Regions from separate parts of the Bradyrhizobium diazoefficiens genome, predicted to be linked through region 3. Evidence: predicted binding sites of a transcription regulator. Region 3 holds the regulator's gene; each other region holds the start of a gene.
The links. Region 3 encodes LexA, which represses DNA repair genes until DNA is damaged. Its sites were predicted from a motif close to TGTTCNNNNTGTGTTCNG; they were not measured.

Region 1 (4,785 bases), 3.9 Mb from region 3:
ACCCGCGTGGTCGTGATCGGCAACCCCAACGACACCGCGCCCTATCGCGAGCTGGTGCGTCGCGGCGTCAACGACTACGTGGTCGGGCCGGTCGAAACCCTCGACGTCGTGCGCTCGATCTGCAGCCTGTTCTCGGCCTCAGAGGCCATCATCACCGGCCGCGTCATCGCCGTCGTCGGTGCCAAGGGCGGCGTCGGCGCCTCCACCGTCGCGCACAACGTGGCCTGGACCATCGCGCGCGACCTCGCGCTCGATTCCGTGGTGATCGATCTCGACCTCGCCTTCGGCACCGCCGGCCTCGACTACAACCAGGATCCGCCGCAGGGCATTGCCAACGCGGTGCTGTCGCAGGACCGGCCGGACACGGCGCTGATGGAGCGCCTGCTCGCCAAATGCACCGAGCGCCTCAGCCTCCTCGCTGCACCGGCCACCCTTGATCGCGTCTATGATTTCGGCGCCGAGGCGTTCGACGCGATCTTCGATACGCTGCGCATGACCACGCCCTGCATCGTGCTCGACGTGCCGCATCAATGGTCGGCCTGGACCAAGCGCGCGCTGGTCAATGCCGACGACATCGTCATCGTGGCCGAGCCGGATCTCGCGAACTTGCGCAACACCAAGAACATGCTGAGCGTGCTCAAGGCGGCGCGGCCGAACGACCGGCCGCCGCTCTACTGCATCAACCAGGTCGGCATGCACAAGCGCGCCGAGATCGACGTCAAATCGTTCGCCAAGACGATGGAGAGCCAGCCGCTCGCGGTGATCCCGTTCGATTCAAAGCTGTTCTCGACCGCCGCCAATAACGGCCAGATGATCGCGGAGGTCTCCAAGAGCCACCGCACCACCGAGCTGTTCCAGAACATGGCCAACCGCCTCGCCGGGCGCGGCGAGGTGAAGAAGCCGAAGCGTTCGCTGCTCGGACCGCTGCTGAAGAAGCTGAAGGGCAAGACGGGACGCGGATCGGCGCCGCATCGCAAGGCGTCGTAAGCGCGAGCGCGTTGTCGAGCGAGCAAGACTCTCAGCGGCGGCGGATTACTTCTCCGCCCGCTGCTGCTGCTTCTTCGACAGCAGCTGGCGCAGCGCCGTGACCTTTGCCGCAGCCTGATCCGGCGGCAGATCGGCCTTCACGATGGTCTCGGCCTCGGCCTGCTTGCCTTCCAGCCCCAGCACCAGCGCGAGATTGGCTCGCACGCGGGAATCGGCCGGGTTGCGCTGATAGGCGCGGCGCATGGTGTCCTCGGCCCGCGGCAGATTGTTCTGGAGCATGTAGGACAGGCCGAGATTGGACAAGACCTGCGGCTCGTCCGGCACGATCTTCAGCGCCGAGGCATAATATTGCTGCGCTTCCTCGTTGCGGCCGAGCTGATCGAGCGCGGCGCCCTGCGCCGACAGGATGTGCCAATCGGGATCCTCGGGCGTATGCGCGCGGCTGAGCACGTCGAAGGCCTGTTGGAAATTGCCGTTGTCGGCGAGCGCGCGGCCGTAGCCGGCAAGCAGCGCCTTGTTGCTGGGATGGGCGAGCACGGCCTGCTCCATCACCGCGACGGCCTGGGCACGCTGGCCGGTCTCGCGCAGCGCCTTGCCGTAGGCGAGGGCGATGTTGGGATCGCTGGGCCTGGCGCGATAGCGCTCGCGCAAGCCGTCCATGTCGGGCTTGGCGTCCGCCGTAGCGGCAGGTTCCGATTTCCCGCCGACGCCGAGCGCGCCGGTCACATCCTCCAGGCTCGTGGTCTGGCAACCGCCGAGGACGAGCACCAGGAGTGCAGGCAACAGCAATCTCGCCGGGGGAGAGACGAGGGACGAACGCTTGGACATACTCTGATCACCGCCGGCGGACTGATCAGAGATGCTTTGCCGATTAACGCTAAATTCCCGTTAAGGAAACGCGCCTGTGTGACTTTAATGTTTGCGCATGATCTTTTCGGAAAACCGCTTCACACTTTTCCGGATCATGCGCGTCTAGTCCGTGAATTCAGCACCAAATTCGCAGCCGATGCGCCAGCGCAGGCGGCATTGGCGGGAATAATCAGGCGCGAAGATGATGGTGAATTGCGGCGGCACTTCCAGAAACTCCGCCACGACCTTCACGCCGCCATCCGAGATATCGGTGATCGTGCAGTCCCGTGGCAGCGAGCCCGCGCCAAAATGAATCTTGGCAAGCCGGGTACATACCCGACGTTCGCTTCTGCGGCGATTTGCAAGCATTTGAATTGTTCACCCGTTAGACCACGGCCCATCCCGCAGCCCTAGGAGTAGCGGACATTCGTTGGAATGTGCTGAGCGTAGCCGCTCGCATTCGAGGCGTAGTCGAAGCTTAGTGTCTTCGTCCCGTTTACCGGTCGGTAGGGATTGCGGCGCCTCGCCTTTGTTCTTGCATTGTTCTTGTCAGGGCCATCGACCTCTGCTACCCTCGATTGTGCGAGGGGGCAGCATGGTCCAGCGGGTTTCGACAGTCGCCTTTGAAGGGATCGAGGCCCGCGCGGTCGACGTGCAGGTGCAGGTCGCGCCGGGCCTGCCGGCGTTCGCCATCGTCGGCCTTCCCGACAAGGCCGTGTCGGAGGCGCGCGAGCGGGTCCGCTCGGCGCTGATCGCCTCGGGCCTGGCGCTGCCGGCGCGACGGATCATCGTCAATCTCGCGCCGGCCGACCTGCCCAAGGAAGGCAGCCATTACGACCTGCCGATCGCCCTCGGGCTAATGGCGGCGATCGGCGCAATCCCGCCGGATGCGCTGACCGGCTTTACCGTGCTCGGCGAGCTTGGCCTCGACGGCTCGATCGCGCCGGTGGCCGGCGTTTTGCCCGCCGCGATCGGCGCCAATGTGCGCGAGGAAGGTCTGATCTGTCCGGCGGCCTGCGGCTCGGAAGCCGCATGGGCGAGCCCGGATATCCAGATCGTCGCCGCACACTCGCTGATTCAGATCGCCAATCATTTCAAGGGCACGCAGGTGTTGTCGCGGCCCGTGCCGAAAGTCCACGAAGCCGCCGCCTCGCCGCTCGATTTGCGCGACATCAAAGGCCAGGAGAGCGCCAAGCGCGCGCTGGAGATCGCAGCCGCGGGTGGGCATCACCTCCTGATGATCGGCGCGCCCGGTGCCGGCAAATCGATGCTGGCGGCGCGCCTGCCTTCGATCCTGCCGCCGCTGTCGCCTGGCGAATTGCTCGAGGTCTCGATGATCGCCTCCGTCGCCGGCGAGATCGAGGGTGGCGCGCTGACATCGCAGCGGCCGTTCCGCTCACCGCATCATTCCGCCAGCATGGCCGCACTCACCGGCGGCGGCGCGCGGGCAAAGCCCGGCGAGATCTCGCTCGCACATCAGGGCGTGCTGTTCCTCGACGAGCTGCCGGAATTCGATCCGCGCGTGCTGGATTCGCTGCGCCAGCCGCTGGAGAACGGCGAGGTCTCGGTCTCCCGCGCCAATCACCGCGTGACTTACCCCGCGCGCTTCATGCTGATCGCGGCGATGAACCCGTGCCGCTGCGGCAACGCGTTCGAGCCCGGCTATGCCTGCAAGCGCGGACGCATCGACCGCTGCAGCGGCGACTACCAGGCACGCATCTCCGGCCCGCTGATGGACCGCATCGATCTGCGCATCGAGGTCCCGGCCGTGACCGCGGCCGATCTGATCCTGCCGCCGCCGGCCGAAGGCTCCGCTGAGGTCGCCGCGCGCGTGGCGGCGGCGCGGGACATCCAGCTCGCGCGCTATGCGGATGCCGGCCTGCCGCAGGTCCGCACCAATGCCGAGGCGCCGGCCTCGGTCCTCGAAGACGTCGCCAAGCCCGACGCGCAGGGACAAAAGCTGCTGCGCGATGCCGCCGAAACCATGCGGCTGTCGGCGCGCGGCTATCACCGCGTGCTGCGAGTGGCGCGCACGCTCGCCGACCTCGATGGCGCCGACAAGATCGGCCGGCTGCATCTCGCCGAAGCGCTGTCCTACCGCGCACTCGCGGAGGATGTACGCCAGCTGGCGTGATCATTCCGCGCATCAACCCGGCGGTAACGAGTTTCCTTTACGCTCTGCAAACCATAAGGCCCATCAGTTCCAGTCCGGGCCCGGCGAGTAGAGTGTCATGTTGCGTTTCAAGATCCTGGCCTCAGTGGTTCCCCCTGTTGGCGGCCGCGGTGTTCGCTCGCAACGAGATCGGATCGGTCTCGCATCCCTGCATCGCCCTCGGCGACACCTCGGTCGAGCTGACATCCCTGTTCTGGACGGCCGGCGTCCATGTCGCCTTCACCGACGATCTGTCGCGGGCCACGGTGCGGGTCCAGATCACCGACGATGCGGATGCCGCGGACTTCGCCGTCGTGGACGACGGCCTCGGATCCGAGACCGAGTCCTGCCAGGCCAATCCGGCGACGCGCCTCATCACGATCGCCGCGCAGCCGGTTGATGGCGGCCCGGTGGTCTATCTTTCCGCTGATGGCCCGGCCGATTACCGGATCTATGTGCGCTCGAAGACGTTCTCGCAGCGCGAGGCCGCGGCGCTGATCGTCGGCGCACATGGCGGCCATCCCCCGCTGCCTCTCCAGGCCGCCTCGCTTTGAAGTTTGAGCATGATCTCTCTGGAAAACCGCTCCACACTTTTCCGGATCATGCTCTGAGGCGTTAACACCTCGTCAACCCTGTTTGGAGGCCGCCGCAAAGCCTCAAGCTGTTCGCAAGGTCGGCGAGACATCGTCGCAACGGCGGTGACGGGGTCTCGGTTAAGAATTCAGGGTCGGTGGCAATGGGTGGGATGTTCCGGATCAAGGTGCGCATGCGCCGCTTCAGGCGGCAGCACCCCCGAA
Region 2 (4,785 bases), 3.0 Mb from region 3:
ATCCGCCGGACCGGGACGATCGAGCGTTGAATTTGACCTACTGTGTGCGGCGGCCGCTTCAGCTCAGGTCAAACACGATGCTCGTCGTGACGAGGCCGAGCGCTACCGCCGCGACAGGCAACAACATATCGCCGGTGGAACTGCCCGGCGGCAGTCTTGTTGGGTCGATTTAGTCCGCACATCCGGCACTGCCGCTGCATTCGAGAGCGCGGGGGTGCGATGCGGTGGCGTCCACGTCGGTCAAATGGGAACAAGCGATGGAAGCAGAGATAGCTCGCGCGGGTTTAATTCGCGATTGGCGTCGACCCTCCGCGATCGGCGGAACAGTCGCTGTTGCGATCCTTATGATCGCAAGCCTGGCGCAGGGACATGCCGTCAATTTCCATGGTCAACCTCTCGCAGAGACCGGGCACGCGGTATGGCAGCATCAAGTTGCGGACGCCTCCCATGATGCAGGACCCGGTAGTTTCGCCGATCTCGCCGAGAAAGTTGCACCGGCTGTGATCGCGGTCAGCGCCAAGACCGGTGCAACGCTCCAAGCTTTCCCGAATCGACGGCGTGGCCCCAGAAACGAAAGTTCGGCTCCGCATGCTCCCGAGCAGGGACAGGACAGGGGCGAACTCGTCTCGATGGGGTCTGGCTTCCTCATCTCGCCGGACGGTTATGCCGTGACCAACAGCCACGTCGTTGAAGACAGCGATACGGCCGAGATCAGCACCAGTGACAACAAGACCTATTCAGCCAAGGTCATCGGAAAGGATGCGCTGAGCGATCTTGCCCTGATGAAAGTCGAAGGGCGCAGCGATTTCGCTTATGTAAAGCTCGCCGACCAGCCACCGCGCGTCGGTGATTGGGTGCTTGCCGTCGGCAATTCGTTCGGACTCGGGGGCTCGGTTACGGCCGGTATCGTTTCAGCGCGCGAGCGCAATCTCGAGATCAGTTCGTCGGAGGATTTCCTCCAGATCGACGCGCCGATCAACAACGGCGCTTCCGGCGGTCCGAGCTTCAATACCCAGGGTGAGGTCGTCGGCGTCAACAGCATGATCCTTTCACCCGGGGGAGGCTCCGCGGGCATCGCTTTCGCAATCCCCGCCGACACGGTCAAGGCGGTGATACCGCAACTGAAGGACAGGGGCGCGGTGACGCGCGGGTGGATCGGGGCGGAAGTTCAATCGGTCACCCCTGACATCGCCGAGAGTCTTGCCGCGAACAACCCTCATGGCGCGATCGTGGTCAGTGTTCAGGACAACGGTCCGGCTGCGAAGGCCGGCTTAAGAAGCGGGGACGTGATCTCCTCGTTACGTAATGAGCCGATCAAGAGCGCCAACGAATTGACCAAGAAGATCCATGTGATGGCGCCCGGCTCTTCGGCGCAGTTCACTGTGCTGCGGCAAGGAAAAGAGAGCTCCTTGAGCGTGACCTTGGGCCGGCTGCCCGACCAATCCAGCTCGCCCGCGGCCGATCCAAGATAGCGCCAGACGCGGCTTCGCGTGGAGTTGCATTGGGCGCGGAGGACTTGGACTAAACGCCATTCGTTGCTTCGAGCGAGCTCTGTGGCTTGACACCTGCCACCAATGTTCTCATTATGTTCTTTCTGCTGGAACGTCCTCGAAACGTCACGGGCGAACGATCGGGATGGCAACGACAGCCACCATCCTGCACGCGGACTTGGATGCCTTCTATGCCTCGGTAGAGCAACTGCTTGACCCTTCGTTGCGCAGCAAACCAATCGCCGTCGGCGGTGGGGTTGTGCTTGCAGCTTCTTACGAGGCCCGGGCCTTCGGAGTGCGCGGGGGCATGCCGGGACGGCAGGCGCGCGAGCTCTGTCCGCAAATCACTTTTGTCAGTGGGCATTTTAGGGAATACCAACGATTGGGCGACGCCGCCATCGAGGTGATCGGCGATTTCACGCCGCTTGTGGAACGGATCTCCATCGACGAGGCGTTTGCCGACGTCGCAGGCTGCACCCATCTGTTCGGTCCGCCTGCCGAGATTGCGAGAACGATCCGCCAGCGCGTACGGGCAGAGCTTGGCCTTCCAATCTCAGTCGGTGTGGCGCGCACCAAGCATCTGGCAAAGATTGCCTCGCAAGTGGCCAAGCCCGACGGGCTGGTGGTCGTCGATCCCGACACAGAGCTCGAATTCCTTCACCGCTTGCCCGTCGAGCTGATGTGGGGAGTGGGCCCGGTCACGAAGGCGCGGCTCGCCGAGATGGGCGTGCTGACGATCGGCGAGCTGGCAAAGACACCCGGATGGTCGCTCGAGCGGTTGCTCGGTCCCGCGGCCGGAGAGAAGCTTGCTGCACTGGCGTGGAATCGCGATCCACGGGCAATCAAGGCTCACCGCCGGGCCCGATCGGCAGGAGCACAATCGGCCATTGGCAGGAAACCTGCCGAAGAGCAAGTTTTTCGACCAACCCTGCTTCACCTTGCCGACCGAATCGGCACTCGGCTCCGCGCCAAATCCAGGCCTGGTCGAACCGTGACGGTCCGCGTTCGCTTCGGCAATCTGAATTCGGCTACTCGGTCAGTAACGCTCGACGCACCAATTTCCGCGACCGTGATCCTCGCCGAGATTGCCGAGGATCTCGTGCGGGCGGTCCTTGCAGAACACCATCATGAGAAGATCATCTCGCTCCTGGCGATCTCCGTGTCGCATCTCGAAGAGCGCTGGGATCTGGAGCTTGAGCTTCCGCTCGGACTTCACGATGACCGCCGCCGCCCCGGCAGCAAAATTGGCATGGCACGATGGGCGGCTGACCGTGCCGTCGACAAGATCCGCGATCGCTTCGGGTGGGATGCGATTGGATATGGCTCGGTCGCGCTGGGTATCTCTCGTTCCGTTCCCGACGAGTTTCGCGAGCTCGCCGAAAAGGACCTGTGACCGCCACCGAACACCGATGTACGCCGAAGAGCCTTTTTTCAAGGGCTTCCGAGCACTGCGCGGATGGTTACGGACGCTTGGGAACGGGCTTGAACAGCCTGTTTGGTGCCCCTGGCCGGAATCGAACCAGCACTCCTTGCGGAACTCGATTTTGAGTCGAGCGCGTCTACCAGTTCCGCCACAGGGGCCCTCGGTCGGTCCCAGGAAGGAAGCCTCGCGAAGCCGGCGGACTATAGCCATGGAAAAACCGGGGTCAACCCGCGCCAAAGTGATCCCGGGCGTTCTCGACAGGGGCTTGGGCCGGGGTTAGAGCCTTAAAGCCAAGCCTGATCCGGAGAGGCCGCCGTGACGACCCAGAGTGCTGCAATACCTGCATTTCGACCGGCCGCCAGTGCGCCTGCACTGACCGCCTCGCTGGCCGTCACCCTGATCGCGGCGGCGACGATTGCGGGGGCCTGGTTCTTCCAACTCGTGCTGGAGATCCTGCCCTGTCCGCTCTGCCTCGAGCAGCGCTACGCCTACTATCTCGCGATCCCGCTCGGTGCGCTCACGGCGCTGGCGGCGAGGGGCGGCGCGCCACGGCCGCTGCTGCTGGCCGGGCTCGCGATCCTTACGCTGGCCGCGCTCGCCAATGCCGGCCTCGGCACCTATCACTCGGGCGTCGAATGGGGATTTTGGAAGGGACCGACCGAATGCACCGGTCCGGTTGTCAATCTCGGCAGCGCCGGCGATCTGCTGTCGCGGCTCGACACGGTCAAGGTGGTGCGCTGCGACGAGGTGCAGTGGCGCTTCCTCGGCCTCTCGCTGGCCGGCTACAACGTGCTGATTTCGCTGCTGATGGCCGCGATCGCGGCCTGGGGATTCGTGCGGACGGCAAAGCGCGCGTAGCGCCTTTCACCTCTCCCGTTGGGGCCCGTTGGGGAGAGGTGAAACAGGGACAGCCTCTCGAATCCAATTCGTCGCGCTTTACAGCACGCTCTCACCTTCGTGCTGGAAGCCGAGATAGCTGGCCGCCACCCGCTCATTCGCCGCGATGTCGCTGGCTTTGCCGCTGAGCACGAACTCGCCGAGCTCCATCACGTAGGCCTGATCGGCGATCTTCAGCGCAGCCTGCGCGTTCTGCTCGACCAGCAGCACGGAGACGCCGCTCGCCCGCAGCTCAGTGATGATGCGGAAAATGTCGGCGACGATGATCGGCGCAAGGCCGAGGCTCGGCTCGTCCAGCATCAAGAGCTTCGGGGCGCCCATCAGCGCGCGGCCCATGGCGAGCATCTGCTGCTCGCCGCCGGAGAGCGTGCCGGCGAGCTGCTTGCGCCGCTCCTTCAGCCGCGGGAACAGCGCATAGACCTGCTCCATCGAGGCCTTTGCCTTGCTTCTCTCGATGCGGAAAGCGCCTAGCTCGAGATTGTCCTCGACATTCATGGTCACGAACAATTCGCGGTGCTCAGGCACGAGGCCAAGCCCCATCGCGACGCGGTCCTCGATGTCGAGCCGGGCCAGATCCTGGCCAGCAAAGACGATGCGGCCCTTCAGCGGCAGGATGCCCATGATGGCCGACAGCAGCGTGGTCTTGCCGGCGCCGTTGGCGCCGACGATGGTGACGATCTCATTCTCGCCGACTTCGAGCGCAACCGAGCGCACGGCCTCGACCTTGCCATAGGCGACATGCGCATCGGTGACGGACAACAGCGCGCTCATGCCGCCACTCCGAGATAGGCCTTGATCACTTCCGGATTGGTCTTGATCGTGGCGGGCGTGCCTTCCGCTATCTTGGTACCGAAATCCAGCACCACGATGCGGTCGGCGAGATTCATCACAAAGCCCATGTCGTGCTCGACCAGCAGCACGCTCATGCCGCCGTCGCGCAGATCGCGCAGCAGTTTCGCGAGCTGCTGCTTCTCC
Region 3 (4,785 bases):
GCGCCCGCGGGCTGATGGCGGTGCATGTCACCTCGCCCCGCGACGTCGGCATCGCACTGAAGGCGCTGGGGATCTGACCGCCGATTCCAGAACAATTGCATCCGGAAATGAGGAAACCACTCTGTGCATTTTTGTACAGAGTTCCGGGAACGGAATGCCCGCTTCCGGACTCTAGAGTCCGTTGGGAAGTCTACGAACGAACGGACGTATCATCGTGTTGGGCAAAACCTACCTCACCAAGCAGGCCTCGCTGCTGGTCAAATTCGCCAAGACCACCTCGGATTCCGAGCTTTCCGCCAAGCTGATGAGCAAGGCCGCCGACCTGAAAGCCCAGGCCGATCCGATGCCCGACAGCGATCAGAGTCCCCAGGCGCCCGACGTCGCTGAAGACGGAAGCTCGGCAAGGGGAAATCCTATAACGCCGTCGTGATACCCGGCGCGGCGCCTCAGCGAAACTTGGAAGCCATGCGCGAGCGCTACGATCTCACGCGCGCCGAAGCCGCTTTCCCGCTGGAGATCGTCAAAGGCGGCGGCCATTTTGCCTCGGCGCCCGCACTCGGCTAGAACGCTTGCCGTAACGTGATCGTTGCGTTGCCCAAGCAGGAGCTTTCACCCGTGGCCCTCATGCCGGTTTCCGATGCGCTCGCTGCCGTGCTCGCGGGTGCGGAGCCGCTGCCCGAGGAATCGGTCGCGCTCGACGCGGCCTTCCATCGCGTGCTTGCGCGCGACGTCGCGGCGCGGCGGACGCAGCCGCCGCAGGCGATGTCGGCGATGGATGGCTATGCCGTCCGCGCGGCCGATGCGGCCAGGATTGACACGCAGCTCGCCGTCATTGGCGAGGTCGCTGCCGGCCGTCCGTTTGCGGGAACTGTCGGCGCCGGCGAAGCGGTCCGGATCTTCACTGGTGGCGTCGTTCCCGACGGCGCTGATGCAGTCGTGATCCAGGAGGATACCGTCGCCGATGGCGAGCGCATCGCGATCAAGGAGGCAGCCGTCACCGGGCGGCACATTCGGCCGGCCGGCATCGATTTCTCCGAGAGTGACGTGCTGCTGCACAAGGGCGCCCGGCTCACCGAGCGCGACCTCGCGCTCGCCGCCGGCATGAACCACCCGCACCTTAGCGTCCAGCGTCGTCCAAAGGTCGCGATTCTCGCCACCGGCGACGAGCTGGTGATGCCGGGCGCCACGCCCGGCCATGGCCAGATCGTCTATTCCAATGGCTACGCCTTGCATGCGCTCGCCCGCAGCGAGGGGGCTGACACCATCGACCTCGGGATTGCGGCCGACACGCTTGCCGCCACCACCGCCGGCATCCGCCGCGCGCGCGAATCCGGCGCCGACATCCTGATCACCACGGGCGGTGCCTCGGTCGGCGACCACGATCTGGTGCAGCAGGCGCTCCGCGACGAAGGCACGTCGATGGCGTTCTGGAAGATCGCGATGCGGCCGGGCAAGCCGATGATGAACGGGCAGCTCGGGGCGATGCGCGTGATCGGCCTGCCCGGCAATCCCGTGTCATCCTATGTTTGCGGCTTCCTGTTCATGGTGCCGCTGATTCGCGCGTTGTCGGGCCGTTCGATGGTTCATCACCGCCGCGAACGCGCCGTGCTCGGCCGCGACGTCGGCGCCAATGACCAGCGCGAGGATTATCTGCGCGCCCGCCTCGATGTGCGTGATGACGGCACGCTGATCGCCCTTCCCGTCAATCGCCAGGACTCCTCGCTGCTTGCGAATCTCGCTGCGGCACAGGCACTTCTCGTGCGCGAACCGTTCGCACCGAAGGCCGAAGCGGGAGCGCCCTGCGAGGTGCTGCGACTGCCCGTTTGAGCGCTTCGTTCGCAACCGTTCCGCGAACTTTGTCGCGTTCACGGTAAATTAAGCAGTTGCGGAACATGTATCGAACATATAGTGTCCGTTCATGATTTGTTTCGAGCGTGCAGCGGCTTATTGCCGAATTCACGTCTCGGAATCGAACGACATCAACCGGGGGATTTTGGTCGAGATGTTAACGCGCAAACAATACGAGCTCCTGCGGTTCATCAGCGAGCGCCTGAAGGAAAGCGGCGTGCCGCCCTCCTTCGACGAGATGAAGGACGCGCTCGATCTGCGCTCGAAATCGGGCATCCATCGCCTGATCACTGCGCTCGAGGAGCGCGGCTTCATCCGGCGCCTGCCCAACCGCGCCCGCGCCATCGAGGTGATCAAGCTGCCTGAGCTCCAGGCCGCCGCCGGCAGCCGCCGCGGCTTCACGCCGAGCGTCATCGAAGGCAATCTCGGCAAGGTACGCACGACGTCGAGCCCGCCCGCCGACGAGGGTGAGCGTCCCGTTGCGGTGCCCGTGATGGGCCGGATCGCGGCCGGTACGCCGATCGAGGCGTTGCAGACCCGCAGCCACACCATCAGCGTCCCGCCCGACATGCTCGGCTCGGGCGAGCATTACGCGCTCGAAGTGCGTGGCGACTCAATGGTGGAAGCCGGCATTCTCGATGGCGACATGGCGCTGATCCAGCGCAACGAGAGCGCCGACACCGGCGACATCGTCGTCGCCCTGATCGACGACGAGGAAGCAACCTTGAAGCGTTTCCGCCGCCGTGGCGCCTCGATCGCGCTCGAGCCGGCGAATGCGGCCTATGAGGTCCGCATCCTGCCGCCCAACCGGGTCAAGATCCAGGGCAAGCTGATCGGGCTGTACCGCAAGTACTGAGCGCGTCAAGTACTGAGCGCGTCGCAATCGACGACCACCATCAACGATTGGAGCGGACGATTGTCCGCTCCGGCTGGATAGTCTTTCTGGTTTTGCACAGATTATCCGGCCCCCTCTCCAGCGCTACATCCTCGGCACGCCGCAACGAAGCACGCATCGCTTCGCAGGCCTTTAAGAAGACCGAGGAGGCCACCATGCGCAAGCTCGTATTGAGCACTGTCACGATGGCGCTGATCGCAGCATCAGCGTCGCAAGCCTTCGCGGCACAAAAGCCGCATCACGCCCACAAAGCTCCGCAGGCAACGAACGAACAATTCCGCGATGCCCGCAACGCCGTCACACGGCCCACCCCGCCGGCCTGGCCGTATGCGGGCTGGTCAGCGCCCGCAGGCCGTTGACCGAACGGCTCTCCAAATGCATGAGAGCAGGCTTTGTTCCTCACGTATTTGAAAAAGATATTGTGATGGCGGCTTGCGGATCCAAGCCGCAGATTTGCCCCCAACATCGCATATGATCACAGGCTTCCACTCTGATAGAGGCCTGCGCCTCAGAAGAGGCGCGGTGCTCTATCCCGATTGAGGAGCACCCGATGTGTGACTATAGCCTGCATGCCGTCGCGACCCGTCCCGCAGAGGTTGGCGAGACGATCGTCACGACAACGTTCCGTGGCACCTCGACGCGCGGCTTCGCTTCCGAAGCCGACATGTCAGTTGCGGTCTGCCTGCTGCCGGGAACGGAGCTCGCCTTCGCCGACAACGTCCGCTACGATAATCGCTGGATCTGGACGCGCACCGTCAACTCGCGCGTCGGCAAGTTCGGCAAGGTCGATCCGCACGTTCCTGATCGTCATCACGACGCGATCGAATTCCCCGACGGCAAATACGTGCTGGTGACGCAGCTCGTGGAAGGCCAGCGTGCAACCGTGCTGCAGCTGCCCGTGACGCAGCCGCTCGGCGAGCGCGAGCACAAGCCGCATGTCATCGCCGACAGCCACTCGACGTCCCCGCGTCTGCCGATCGGCTGATAGGTCGACCTCAGTCCTCGGCCTGAAGGTCGGCCTCTGACGGCGTTGCGTCTTTGGCGCGCGGAGCCGCCGACCTTGGCATGAGGGTCCGTTCGAAATCTCCATCGCCGGCCGCCGCCGGCGACCAGGGGCGGTTTGCACCCCTCGACTTCACCGCCGCAATCGCAAAACCGTCGCCACGCTGCGTCAGCGCCAGCGCGCCCTGGCGCGCGAGACGCGGCCGATCGACCACCATGGCACCGCAATCCGGCGGCGCGGGCCTTGACGTCACCACCAGTGCCGCGCGGCTGCAATCGTCGTTCAGCGCGTCGATGCGCAGCGCCTGCGCAATCATCCGGCCGTCGGCGAGTGGCGTCACGCAGCCGGACTCGTCACACGACACGCCTTTACTGAGCGAGGCGCTGGCCGCATCGCGCGGGTCGGCGTCCGCCGCGAGCCACTCCTTGATCAGGAAATTGTCCTTGTTGGTCCTCATCAGATGCAGCTGCCCGTCCCTGCCCCGCACCGCGACGCTCTGGCCGTCACCGGCGATAAGGATGTCGGGTTGCCGGACCGACAGACCCCAGACGGTTGCCGCCATGAGGACGAAGGCGCCCGACCAGCGCAGCGGCGTGCGCAGCAGGCCCATCAGGATCAGGCCGAGGCTCGCAGCGATCAGCGGCGCGGTGCCGAAGGCGGCGATGTGCCCGATCGCGCCGGGCAGCGCGGCGACCCAGCGCGACACCGCCACCATCCAGTCGATCCCGATTCCCATCAGCCACCAGAACACACCGTCGAGCCCGAACGGGGCCGCGAGCAATCCCAGCAGTCCAGCAGGCATCACCAGCGCCGACACCACCGGCATCGCGCCGAGATTGGCGAGCACGCCGTAGGGCGTGACGCGGTGGAAATGGAAGGCGGCATAGGGCGTGGTCGCGAGCCCCGCGATCATCGAGGCCATGAACAACATCGCGATCTCGCGACCGCCCCACAGGGCGATGCGCGCAGTCGTCGAATGATCGGGAGATGCGAACAGGTTCGGCATGCCGATCTGCACCAGCGCCACAAGCCCAAGCGT
Region 4 (4,785 bases), 3.1 Mb from region 3:
GCCGGGCTTCTGGTCCGGCTTGCAGGCTCCGAGCCATTTCGCTTCGAGCGTCATGGTGGTGTCGCGCCCCGCGGCACCGACCGCGCCGCCTTGCGCATGCGACGAGGTCTTCACCGTGTAGGCCGAATTGAAATCGCCTGATATCTCGGCATGCGAGGTCGTGGACATGCCGGCGACGCTGCACTCGGAATCGCTGACATAGCCGGTCGCCGTCTTCTTGATGTCCTGCTTGGAGCAGACCTGCTTGGCCATCGGCGAGATGTTGTTGTTCATCTCCTTGTCGACGGCCTCGTCGGTGCAATGCTGCATGGTCATTTCCGGCATCGCCGAGCCGGTCCTGACCATCTTCAATTCCCACAAACCGGCCTTGCGCACCGGCAGATCGTCAGCGACGGCGCTCCCTGCCGACAACACGAAGCAAACGGCTGATCCGAGCAAAGCAAGCTTGCGCGTCATGCGAGAGACTCCCGGCCGAGAGATCCTGGCTTTCCGAAAAACGCCTCAGTAGAGCGTGCGGATCGGCCGCTCGGCCGCGCCATAGGGCACCCAGCGGCACGAGAACGAGATGTAGCCGCCCTCATAGGCCTGCACAGCGAGGAATTTGACCACCTTGCCGTAGCGCGCGCAGTGATCGACCGCGACCTGGCGCGCATCGGTCTGCGTTGCCATGGAATAGGCGATGATGCCGCCGGTGTCGTTGCCCTTGAAAGGCGGCACCGGAAGGATGTCGGCGCGTGCCGACTGGCTCGCCATCATCCCCGAGACAACCAGGCTGGCAAGAAGGCCCGCGGCCGCAATGATTCGCATTCCCGTCACTCCGATTGGTTGGCGGCAGTTTACGGTGCCGCGGCGGCCGTGGAAAGAACGGAAGGCCGGTTGACTGCGAGGTTGTGATCAACTCCTGGCCAAGTGTTGCCGCGCTGCACTTGACCTCCCCCGCCCTTCGCGGCACCGTCCAATCTCCGCAGATCATGCTGTCTGGATTGCCCATGCGCGCCTCGACCTCCCCGAAATCGCTTCGCTTTGCCGCCGTTCTCGGCCTGATGTTCGGAGCGCTGTCGCCCGGTGAGGCCAGGGCTGCCAACCCGCTGGAGCTGAACTTCTGGCTCAGCGGCCCGCGCTACGATGGCAATGTCGCCGATTGCGAGAAGGCGCTGCCGACGATCGCGACCCAGTTCTGGGAGAAGGAAAGCTCGTTCTGGAATTCGCCGTTGAAGATCGAGGGCTTCTCGGCCGTTCACGAGACCGCATTCCGGCCCTGGGCGTCCGACAACATTCCGCGCCGCTACTGCACCGGCGAGGCCATGCTCAATGACGGCAAGATGCGCAGGGTGCACTTCTCGATCGTCGAGGATGGCGGCTTTGCCGGTTACGGCCAGGGCGTCGAATGGTGCGTGGTCGGGCTCGACCGCAACTGGGCCTACAATCCGTCCTGTCGCGCCGCCAAGCCTTGATTCGACAAGCCTTGATTCGACAAGGTCCTGATTCGGACCGGCCACGCGGCCAATCGTCGGTCGCCTGAAATTTGTTCTTGAAATGTTCTTATTGCCTGCTAGGCTGATTGCACAGTCTAGTTGAGGGGCGTTGCCATGTTTCACTTTAGATTGCATTCGTTCTCCCGTCTCGTGATCTCGCTGACCCTTGCCGCCGGGCTGATCTCGTGGGCCGGCGGCGCGAAGGCCCAGGACAAGCGGCAGAACGCACCCGGCGAATTCGACTTCTATGTGCTGTCGCTGTCGTGGTCGCCGTCCTTCTGCGAGGAGGCGGCCGAGCGCGGTCGCGGTGGCGGGCGCTCGAATATCCAGTGCGAGGGACGACCCTATTCCTTCGTGGTGCACGGGCTGTGGCCGCAATATGAGAACGGCTTTCCGGAATACTGCCAGCGGCCGTCGCCGCGGCTGAACCGCAACATCGTCTCCGCGATGCTCGATCTGATGCCGGCGCCGGGGCTGATCTTCAACGAGTGGGACAAGCACGGCACCTGCTCCGGGCTCGATGGCCGCAATTATTTCGAGACGATCCGCAAGGCGCGCGCCGCGATCAAGATCCCGGCCGAATATCTCGATTTGTCGGAGGCCAAGACCGTCGCTCCGGCCGACGTCGAAGAAGCCTTCATCAAGGCCAATCCGGGCCTGAGCAGCGCCGCTGTCTCGGTCACCTGCAACCGGACCCGGCTGTCCGAGATCCGCATCTGCCTGAGCAAGGATTTGCAGTTCCGCCCCTGCGAAGAACTCGACCGCCGCGCCTGCCGCCGCGACCAGGTGACGATGCCGCCGGTCAGGGGTGGTTAGAGAGCGGGACCTCTCATCGTCATTTCGGGGCATGCGACGCGTCGAACACGGAATCTCGAGATTCTAAGGTGCGCAATTGCGCACCATAGCTCGGTGCTAACGCACCGCCCCGGAATGACAGCAGTTACTTTCATCGCGCGATGTCGTAACTCTCCGCCATGAACTACCGCCACGCCTTTCACGCCGGCAACTTCGCCGATGTCATCAAGCACATCGTGCTGGCACGCATCCTGACCTATTTGCAGGACAAGCCGGCCGCCTTCCGCGTCATCGACACCCACGCCGGTGCCGGCCTCTATGATCTCGACAGCGACGAGGCGCGCCGCAGCGGCGAGTGGCTGACAGGGATCGCGCGGCTCATGCAGGCGCGCTTCACGAATGAGACAGTCGCACTGACCAAGCCCTATCTCGACATCGTTCGCGCCTTCAACCCAAAGGGCGAGCTCAAAGCCTATCCCGGCTCGCCCTTGATCGCGCGCGGGCTGATGCGGCCGCAGGACCGGCTCGTGGCTTGCGAGCTCGAGCCGAAGGCGCGCAAGGCGTTGATCGACGTGTTGCGGCGCGACGAACAGGCCCGCGTGGTCGATCTCGACGGCTGGATGGCGCTGCCGGCGTTCGTGCCGCCGAAGGAGCGGCGCGGGCTGGTACTGATTGACCCGCCCTTCGAGGCAAAGGACGAGTTCGAAAAGCTCGGCGAGGCCTTCTCCACCGCCTACGCGAAATGGCCGACCGGTATCTATGTAATCTGGTACCCCGCCAAGAGCCGACGCGCCACCGACACGCTGGCGCAACTGGTGGCGCGGACCGCAGCCGCAGCAAAGACGCCGGGAAAGTGTCTGCGTCTTGAATTCAGCGTTGCACCGCAGCTCGACGGCGCAGCCCTCACCTCCACCGGGCTCCTGATCGTGAACCCGCCTTACACACTCCAAGGCGAGCTCAAGACGATATTGCCCGAGCTGGAAATGCCGCTCGGACAAGGCGGCGCTGCCAGATTCCGATTAGAGGTGCCGAAGCCGTAACATCCCGGCATTCTTGGGAAAAATATGCAGTAACGGTAGTCAATCTGCAGAGAACCGTATTATGCTGTTTGTGTGACTGGCTTTACGTTCCGCTTCCGCGAATGGTTGCGGCGGAGTGAAGGCCTAAGAAAGATCCAGTCGGACCGAAGGGTCTGCCCAAGGATGGCCAGCTCTCCCGGGCTTCGTGATGCCCGGTCATGTCGCGACGCGCGTCTGCGTTGCGACGGAGGAGCAATGAGGGGGAGTTTCCCGATGGCCAATACGGGAACGGTTAAGTTCTTCAACGGCGAGCGCGGCTACGGCTTTATCAAGCCGGATGACGGCGGTCGCGATGTCTTCGTTCACATCACCGCTGTTGAGCGCGCGGGACTGAAGGACCTTGCCGAAGGACAGCGTATCACGTTCGAAGTCGAACCGGACAAGAAGGGGAAGGGGCCGAAAGCGGTCAATCTCGTGATCCTTTCGTAGCGGACCCGCCCCAAAAACCTGGCGCAAAAAAAGTCCCGGCCGCAAGCGGCCGGGAGGTTGTTGTCCGGTATTTTCTTATTTGGCTATCAGAAGTGATAGTTCACGCCTGCGCGAACAACGCTGGCGCTATAGCCGTTTGACACGCCTGTAATTGCGAACTGGCTCGACGACAGATCGACGTAGAGATATTCGAGCTTCGCGCTCCAGTTCGGCGCGAAGCCGACTTCCGCGCCGACGCCTGCAGTCCAGCCGGCAGTAGTGTGCGACTCCGTCCAGCCGAATGTCTGCGCGCGCAGCTCGCCGAAGGCGAGGCCGGCGGTGCCGTAGACCAGCACGTTGCTGAAGGCATAGCCGGCGCGGCCGCGCAGCGTGCCGAACCAGGGATTGGAGAACTTCCACGGCGCGAAAGTGTCGTCGGCGCCTGCGGCCTGGATGTCGCCCTCGACGCCGAACACCCACGGGCCGTTCTGGAAATTGTAACCAGCCTGCACGCCGCCGACGAAGCCGGAGGGCTTCACGGGTGTGTTGCTCACCGAGCCCCATTCATAGCCGAGATTGGCGCCGAGATACGGGCCGGCCCAGCTATAGGCATTGAGCGGCTGATTGACCGTATAGGGCGCACGCTGCCCGTAACTGAGATCGGCGGCCCCTGCCGAAGCCGTCCAGCCGGCTGCAACCAACGCGGCTGCGCCCACAACGAGCCCCTTCATCACACACTCCAACGCAACTGCCGCAACCGGGTGCGATGCCCGCGCCGCCGCGCAAGGCCAGACCGCATGGTTACGGAACCACCACTTTTTCGCGTAAGATTTATTGAGAGTTTTAAGTTAAAGGGCTGTTAAGACCTGTTACCGCGCTGTTAACAGACTTAAGGAAGCGTTACCGGGAACTCGGCGCGCCATTCTGTGCGTGCGTCACGGCCGGAACTTCAAATCGGTCCCCCCAGCGCCTAAATTCGCACCATGGTTCACGATTCCACCGACAATCCGGACGACGCACGCGCGCGC

Region 1: a site for LexA is predicted at 2,367-2,384, ahead of JJC00_RS01145 (YifB family Mg chelatase-like AAA ATPase). Genes of this name have one in related genera too.
Region 2: a site for LexA is predicted at 1,576-1,593, ahead of dinB (DNA polymerase IV). Genes of this name have one in related genera too.
Region 4: a site for LexA is predicted at 1,527-1,544, ahead of JJC00_RS33990 (ribonuclease T2 family protein). Genes of this name have one in related genera too.

The regions. Positions count from the first base shown of each region.
Region 1 is NZ_CP067102.1:263,271-268,055, forward strand. It holds gene JJC00_RS01130 (AAA family ATPase) at 1-987, shown strand, start outside; gene JJC00_RS01135 (tetratricopeptide repeat protein) at 1,033-1,815, opposite strand; gene JJC00_RS01140 (PilZ domain-containing protein) at 1,960-2,205, opposite strand; gene JJC00_RS01145 (YifB family Mg chelatase-like AAA ATPase) at 2,432-3,970, shown strand; partial or broken gene JJC00_RS01150 (hypothetical protein) at 4,068-4,542, shown strand; gene JJC00_RS01155 (ATP-binding protein) at 4,725-4,785, shown strand, end outside.
Region 2 is NZ_CP067102.1:1,224,125-1,228,909, forward strand. It holds gene JJC00_RS05720 (NuoB/complex I 20 kDa subunit family protein) at 1-30, shown strand, start outside; gene JJC00_RS05725 (S1C family serine protease) at 258-1,472, shown strand; gene dinB (DNA polymerase IV) at 1,636-2,883, shown strand; tRNA gene JJC00_RS05735 (tRNA-Leu) at 2,987-3,071, opposite strand; gene JJC00_RS05740 (disulfide bond formation protein B) at 3,229-3,771, shown strand; gene JJC00_RS05745 (ABC transporter ATP-binding protein) at 3,850-4,581, opposite strand; gene JJC00_RS05750 (branched-chain amino acid ABC transporter ATP-binding protein/permease) at 4,578-4,785, opposite strand, start outside.
Region 3 is NZ_CP067102.1:4,180,614-4,185,398, reverse strand. It holds gene JJC00_RS19490 (HAD family hydrolase) at 1-77, shown strand, start outside; gene JJC00_RS19485 (hypothetical protein) at 215-430, shown strand; gene JJC00_RS19480 (molybdopterin molybdotransferase MoeA) at 616-1,827, shown strand; gene lexA (transcriptional repressor LexA) at 2,003-2,704, shown strand; gene JJC00_RS19470 (hypothetical protein) at 2,899-3,102, shown strand; gene JJC00_RS19465 (hypothetical protein) at 3,294-3,728, shown strand; gene JJC00_RS19460 (ComEC/Rec2 family competence protein) at 3,739-4,785, opposite strand, start outside.
Region 4 is NZ_CP067102.1:7,294,757-7,299,541, forward strand. It holds gene JJC00_RS33975 (DUF3617 domain-containing protein) at 1-456, opposite strand, end outside; gene JJC00_RS33980 (hypothetical protein) at 502-807, opposite strand; gene JJC00_RS33985 (hypothetical protein) at 990-1,454, shown strand; gene JJC00_RS33990 (ribonuclease T2 family protein) at 1,590-2,291, shown strand; gene JJC00_RS33995 (23S rRNA (adenine(2030)-N(6))-methyltransferase RlmJ) at 2,450-3,310, shown strand; gene JJC00_RS34000 (cold-shock protein) at 3,563-3,778, shown strand; gene JJC00_RS34005 (outer membrane protein) at 3,865-4,488, opposite strand; gene uvrC (excinuclease ABC subunit UvrC) at 4,741-4,785, shown strand, end outside.